Linked DNA regions of Nodosilinea sp. E11. The protein of the gene in region 1 binds, or shares a complex with, the protein of each later gene. Links are inferred from orthologs where the notes say so. Each region holds a gene or a part of one and is shown on either strand. Other genes may lie near its edges. The genes, in order: RRF56_RS17770 and ureC.

Evidence for each region.
Region 2: the proteins of RRF56_RS17770 (region 1) and ureC are in contact, whole or in part, in a crystal structure (PDB 4CEU), measured with the Sporosarcina pasteurii proteins. The link is inferred for Nodosilinea sp. E11 from one-to-one orthologs. Residues at the interface, in WP_115362093.1 of Sporosarcina pasteurii: Ala6, Glu9, Lys10, Ile13, Ala16, Leu19, Arg23, Asn31, Tyr32, Pro33, Glu34, Val36, Thr40, Met44, Met70, Glu71, Val73, Met76, Asp78, Gln81, Ala82, Glu83, Leu92; in WP_115362090.1 of Sporosarcina pasteurii: Lys441, Phe442, Asp463, Pro464, Ser465, Ala466, Ser467, Ile468, Thr470, Pro471, Gln472, Pro473, Met475, Arg477, Gln565, Arg566, Tyr567, Phe568, Leu569, Phe570.

Annotation. Positions count from the first base shown.
Region 1 is NZ_CP136520.1:3,512,658-3,515,663, forward strand. The notes cover bases 323-3,006. They hold RRF56_RS17770 (urease subunit gamma), read right to left. Parts: upstream 1,974-3,006; coding sequence 1,671-1,973; downstream 323-1,670. Other genes in these bases: RRF56_RS17760 (urease subunit beta), read right to left, coding at 323-607; RRF56_RS17765 (S41 family peptidase), read right to left, coding at 604-1,656; pgl (6-phosphogluconolactonase), read left to right, coding at 2,197-2,946. In the rest of the region: RRF56_RS17755 (alkaline phosphatase family protein), read right to left, coding at 1-280; more of RRF56_RS17760, read right to left, coding at 302-322.
Region 2 is NZ_CP136520.1:4,081,848-4,085,097, reverse strand. What follows is about bases 208-3,135. They hold ureC (urease subunit alpha), read right to left. Parts: upstream 2,563-3,135; coding sequence 853-2,562; downstream 208-852. Other genes in these bases: RRF56_RS20240 (hypothetical protein), read right to left, coding at 2,836-3,075; trxA (thioredoxin), read right to left, coding at 208-490. Outside these bases: more of trxA, read right to left, coding at 170-207.

The DNA.
Region 1 (3,006 bases):
AGAAAATCATGAGTCCCAACGGTGCGTGGTTGGCGTCATCGGGGCCGGTGTCGTTTTCGATAGTGTAGAGGCCGCCTGTGCCCACGCTGCCTACCGATCGCCAGGCCAAATCGTCAAAGGTCATCATGCAGCTCCAGGCGGGCACGGTGATGGCGGGAATGCTGCTCTCTAGCCTGCCGTAGCTGCCGCCTGCCATCAGTCGAGAGAGGTTGGGCAAGTCTGGCCGCCCCTGGTCAAACACCAAACCCGGGGCCATACAGTCAAGGCCGATGACCAGCAGGCGGAGGGTAGGCCTGGAAAACTACAGCGCCCCTTCGACCTGGGCATTGAAGCCGTAGACCCGCCGCTCCCCAGCCAAGGGCACCAGTGTCACATCGCGCTCATCGCCCGGCTCAAACCGCACCGCCGTCCCAGCGGGGATATCGAGCCGCATGCCCCGCGCCCGATCGCGCTCAAAGCTCAGGGCCGCATTCACCTCAAAAAAGTGAAAGTGGGAACCCACTTGGATCGGGCGATCGCCTGTGTTAGCCACCGCCAGGGTCACCGTCTCTTTACCCGCATTCAGCTCAATTTCGCCCTCGGCGGGCAGCAGTTCTCCAGGAATCATTTGGGGCCTCCTAGGTTGGCAATTAAATCTTGACGCGCCCGCTGGAGCGATCGCTCCACCCTGGGCAAGGTTTCCTCCAGTTCGCGGCGGGCTACGCCCTCGGCCCCAGTTTCCAGCAGGTGGTTAATGGCCATCAAGTGGGCCGTATCGAGGGCGGTTTCCGCCGGTACTTTAACGGTAGGAATCACCCCCGTCCCATCCCAGTTTTTGCCGGTGACGGGGTTGATTGCCTGGCCCGTGGGCATAAACACCCAAAAGTGATCGTGCAGACGAAAGCCCCGTCCAGGGTTGGCCCCGCCCCGCGTGGTTTCGCCGACTACGGCCCCGCGCTTCAGCACTTGCAGGTTGTAGGCAAACTCCTCCGCCGCCGAAAAGGTCTCGGGGCTGGTGAGGGCAAACACCGGCTTGTCGAGGTAGCGCTGCCCCGGTACGTAGGGCACCGTCCACCACTGGTGGGTTTCGTCAGTCTCGCTCCAGTACAAGTCGTTGAGGTGAGTCGGCGGATGGGCGGGCAACAGGTAGCTGCACAGCAGCGCCACCGTGGCCGGAGAGCCGCCCTGGTTGTAGCGCAGGTCAAAGATCAGGGCGTCGGTGTGGGCTACCAGGGTCATAGCTGCCGCCAGGGCGTCGCCGGCAAACTCCGGCGGCTCAAAGCTAAACAGCTGGATGTAGCCTACGTTTCCCGGCAGGCGCTCCACCCGGTTAATGTCAAAATTGCGGCGGCGGCTAGCCTGGCTCTGGCGCTCTAGTTCCTCAGCGCTAGGAATCGCATCAGGCTCAATGTGGGGTAGAGGGACGGGGCTAAAGTGCAGACGCAGGTTGCGATCGCCGCTCATCTGCTGTAGCTGGGCCGTCAGCGTATCGGCCAACTGCTGCCCGCCCGTAATCTCGCCATAGCCGCCGGTTTCCCGCCGCTGCTCAATGTCAGCCTGAATTTTTTCGGCCACTTCCGGAAACACATAGGCATCCAGCTGGGTCACCAGTGCCCCCAGCACGGCATCTAGACTGGTCGCATCGAAAGAAATATCCTGAGAGCTAGAGGCCGACACAGCAATGCATTCCCCTACCGAATGGGTTCATGAACAGTAACCAGCTTAGTGCCATCGGGAAAAGTTGCCTCCACCTGCACCTCGTGGATCATCTCCGCTACCCCATCCATCACATCGGCTCTGGCCAGCAGGGTCGTGCCGTAGCTCATCAGGTCAGCCACAGTGCGGCCATCCCGTGCCCCCTCTAAAATTGCTGCCGAAATATAGGCTACCGCTTCAGGATGGTTGAGCTTTAGCCCCCGGTCTTTACGGCGCTCAGCTACCAGGGCAGCCGTGAAAATGAGCAGCTTGTCTTTTTCCTGGGGAGTGAGTTGCATGGGCCAAGCGATCCGTTGGGAGAAGAGGATAGAGCTAATCGTAAGCTTTCAAGGTTTTGGGCGGCTTGTCAACCAGAGAATGAACAGTCTGGGCCTAAGCGTTGGCGATGGCTTAGAAAGTAAAGCTTAAGTCACTGAGGTTAGGGCCTGAACTGAGGTAGGGTGCGTTATGAAAAGTTGATAAGCACACCTCTCTGGGACCGCCGATCGGTGGAATCTACCTATGACTGCGCCCCTGATTGAAATTTTGGCCGACAAGCCTGCTCTCGTGCAGCGGGCCTTAACTCTCACCGTAGAGGCCATCCATGCCGCCGTAGCAGACCATGGCTACTGCACCCTCGCCCTTGCCGGGGGCAGTACCCCCAAGCCGCTATACATGGGCCTGGCCAAGCAAGACCTCCCCTGGGATAAAATCTATATCTTTTGGGGTGACGAACGCTACGTGCCCGTCGATCACCCCGACAGCAACGCGGGTATGGCCAAGGCCGCCTGGCTCGACCAGGTGCCGATTCCTCCCGATCACATTTTGCTGACTCCGACCTTAGAGGGTGATCCTGCCGCCTCGGCCAGCCAGTACGAAGCTATGGTCAGAGCCATATTTGGCAGACTCCAGGGCACATCATCCGATCAGGTACCCGAGTTTGACCTGATTTTGCTGGGTATGGGCGACGATGGCCACACGGCTTCGCTATTTCCCCACACCGATGCGCTGGCCGTGAGCGATCGCCTGATTACCGTCGGCTACAAAGGCAGCGATCCCCGTATTACCTTTACCGCACCTTTGATCAACCACAGCCGAGGGGTGATGTTCTTAGTGGCTGGAGCCGACAAACAAACTGCCCTAGCCCAGGTATTTGCTCCCGATGGCGATGATCAGTCTTACCCATCTCGCCTGATACGCCCCCAGGGCACCCTGCGCTGGCTGCTCGATCAGCAGGCTGTTGGCGACCTTGACCTGGGCCATCTGAGCTAACCTTGGGTGGCCTGACTACCCCTGGTTACCCTAAATAAAAAATTAGGTTAGGGGTTGTAC
Region 2 (3,250 bases), 570 kb from region 1 along the record:
GGAAAACTTTCTCCCTAAGGGTGGGCAGTGCCCACCCTACGGTGGCTACAGTCGCCAAATACAGCGGGGAGCTTCTTTTCTAGAAATCTCCTTAAGAAACTCTGCTCTGTCGGCTCAGCCTAGACCCTTTCGACGGCAGGATGGAGACCAATCTCTGCCTCTAATGGAGCTAGAGATACTTTTCGAGGGTGTTGGCAAGGGTGGTTTTGGGCACTGCACCCACGACCATATCAACCCGCTGCCCTTCTTTGAAGATCATTAGGGTGGGAATGCTGCGAATGCCGTACTGGCTGGCAATGCTGGGATTTTCGTCAGTGTTAACTTTAACAACTTTTATCTGGCCGTCGTACTGCTCAGCAATTTCTTCGACCACCGGAGCCACCATGCGGCAAGGCCCACACCAGGGGGCCCAAAAGTCAACCAAAACGGGGACGGTGCTTTCGAGAACTTCTTGCTTGAATGTAGAGTCTGTTACCTGAGCGGCTGCCATGCCTAGTGTTCCTTGCCGTTGTTAACCACACGCAATCTTACCATAGCCACCCCCCGGCTATTTAAGGGGTCGGGCAACATCTGACCGTTAACTTACATAAACTAGCCAGTATTGGCACAATGAGGGAGGTTTTTTAACCTTAGCCCCCATAAGAAACCGCCCAGACCAAAGGCCTGGGCGGAGTGTGGTGTGAGGAGTGAACGGAAACTTTCGTCTCCGCTTTACTCTATTCTAATGGGGTCAGTTGCAAATCTGCCATTGGTTAATGACGATTTCAACAACTTTATGATAGCCACGAAACTTTTACCGTTTCGAGAGTTGACGTTTGACTGAGAAGACAATTGCTGACCAGAAATGCCCCGTTAAAACAGAAAATACCGCTGGGCCATAGGTAACACCTCAGCGGGTTCACAGGTGAGCAGTTCGCCATCGGCCCGCACTTCGTAGGTTTCTGAGTTGACTTCCATATGGGGTTGGTAGTCGTTAAGCTTCATGTCGGCCTTACTCAAATCGCGGCAGTGGGCAACGGCGGCGGTGGCTTTGGTGAGACCAATCTGAGCTGGAATTCCTAACTCCATCGCCGCTTTAGAGATAAAGCTGAGAGATGTGGCGGCGATCGCACCTCCATAACTACCAAACATGGGCCGCATGTGCACCGGCTGCGGCGTCGGAATGCTGGCGTTGGGGTCGCCCATCTGCGCCCAGGCGATCGCGCCGCCTTTGATCACAATTTCGGGCTTCACCCCAAAGAAGGCGGGCTTCCAGAGACAAATATCCGCCAGCTTACCCGCCTCGATCGAGCCGACATGGTCGGCAATACCGTGGGTAATGGCAGGGTTGATGGTGTACTTGGCCACGTAGCGCTTGGCCCGGTGGTTGTCGTTGCGATCGCTGTCTTCGGCCAGTGGCCCCCGCTGCACCTTCATCTTGTGGGCGGTCTGCCAGGTGCGAATCACCACTTCGCCCACTCGGCCCATGGCCTGGGAATCGCTAGCGATCATGCTGAAGGCCCCCAGGTCGTGGAGAATGTCTTCGGCGGCGATGGTTTCGCGGCGAATGCGCGACTCGGCAAAGGCAATGTCTTCGGGAATGCTGGGGCTGAGGTGGTGGCAGACCATCAGCATGTCGAGGTGTTCGTCGAGGGTGTTGCGGGTGTAGGGGCGGGTGGGGTTCGTCGAAGACGGCAGCACATTGGCCTCGCCGCACACCTTAATAATGTCGGGCGCGTGGCCGCCCCCGGCCCCTTCGGTGTGGTAGGTGTGAATTACCCGGTTTTTAAAGGCGGCGATCGTGTCTTCGACAAAGCCCGCCTCGTTGAGGGTGTCGGTGTGGATGGCGACCTGCACGTCGTACTCGTCGGCGACGCCCAGGCAGGTGTCGATGGTGGCGGGGGTGGTGCCCCAGTCTTCGTGGAGTTTGAGGCCGATGGCTCCAGCTCTGATCTGCTCCACCAGGGCTTCTGGCTGGGCGCTGTTGCCCTTGCCGAGGAACCCGAGATTCATGGGGAAAGCCTCGGCAGATTGCAGCATTCGGGCCATGTACCAAGCGCCGGGAGTGCAAGTGGTGGCGTTGGTGCCGGTGGCCGGGCCGGTGCCGCCGCCAATCATGGTGGTAATGCCGGAGGCGATCGCCGTGTCGATCTGCTGGGGGCAAATGAAGTGAATGTGGGTGTCAATGCCCCCGGCGGTGACGATCATGCCTTCCCCAGCCACTACCTCGGTGCCGGGGCCAATGATGATGTCGACATTGTCTTGAATGTAGGGGTTGCCCGCTTTGCCAATCTTGGCAATTCTGCCATCTTTGATGCCAATGTCGGCTTTGACAATGCCCCACCAGTCGAGAATCAGAGCGTTGGTGATCACCAGGTCTACCGCGCCCGCCTCGCGCCCGATCGGCGACTGACCCATGCCGTCGCGGATGACTTTGCCGCCGCCAAATTTGACCTCGTCCCCATAGGTGGTGAAGTCTTGCTCGACTTCAATAATTAGCTCGGTGTCGGCTAGGCGAATGCGATCGCCCACCGTCGGGCCAAAGGTTTCGGCGTAGGCACGGCGATCCATGCGATAGCTCATGGGGACTCCTCAGAGATGGGGCAGATCTAGCTAGAACCACTCTAGAATGCGGGATCTCCCCGATTTGGTCAATTGGGCTACCGAGGGCGATCGCAACTGTGAAGCAGACCCACCCCGCCCTCTGGGCACCCCTCCGAGGAGGGGATGGCACATCAAAATCCCCTCCTCGGAGGGGCAGGGTTGGGTCTGCGGGCGCTTTGGCGGTAGGGAAATTGCCTGCGGCCTGGATTAACCCACCCCGCCCTACGGGCACCCCTCCTTAGAGGGGATGGGCTAGATCTCTGGTGGCGTAATGCGGCGGGTCATGACGCTGATGTACTCGCCGCTGCGCCCGGTGGGGATGGGATCGATCCAGCCGACTCTGTCGCAATAGCGAAGCACTTCCATGCGGTTGATGGCTTCGACCAGGGCGGCGTAGTCGCCGAGCAGAATGTGGCAGAGCTTGTCGGGCTGGTAGGTGGGCAGCCGAAAGCTGGTGGGGAGGTTGGGCTCCCCGGCGGTTGGGTTAAACATTACGGGTATCTCCGTTTTCGGTAAGGAAAACGAGGAATGGTCTAGCTTTGTCCCAATGTGAAGGTAAAAAAGACGCTAGATCCTAGAATGAATCCAGGTTATCGCCAGCTTACCTAGCCTAAGTTGGGATGACTTAGGGGATTTGAGGAGTTCGCAGCTCCTCTCTTCCCCGCCC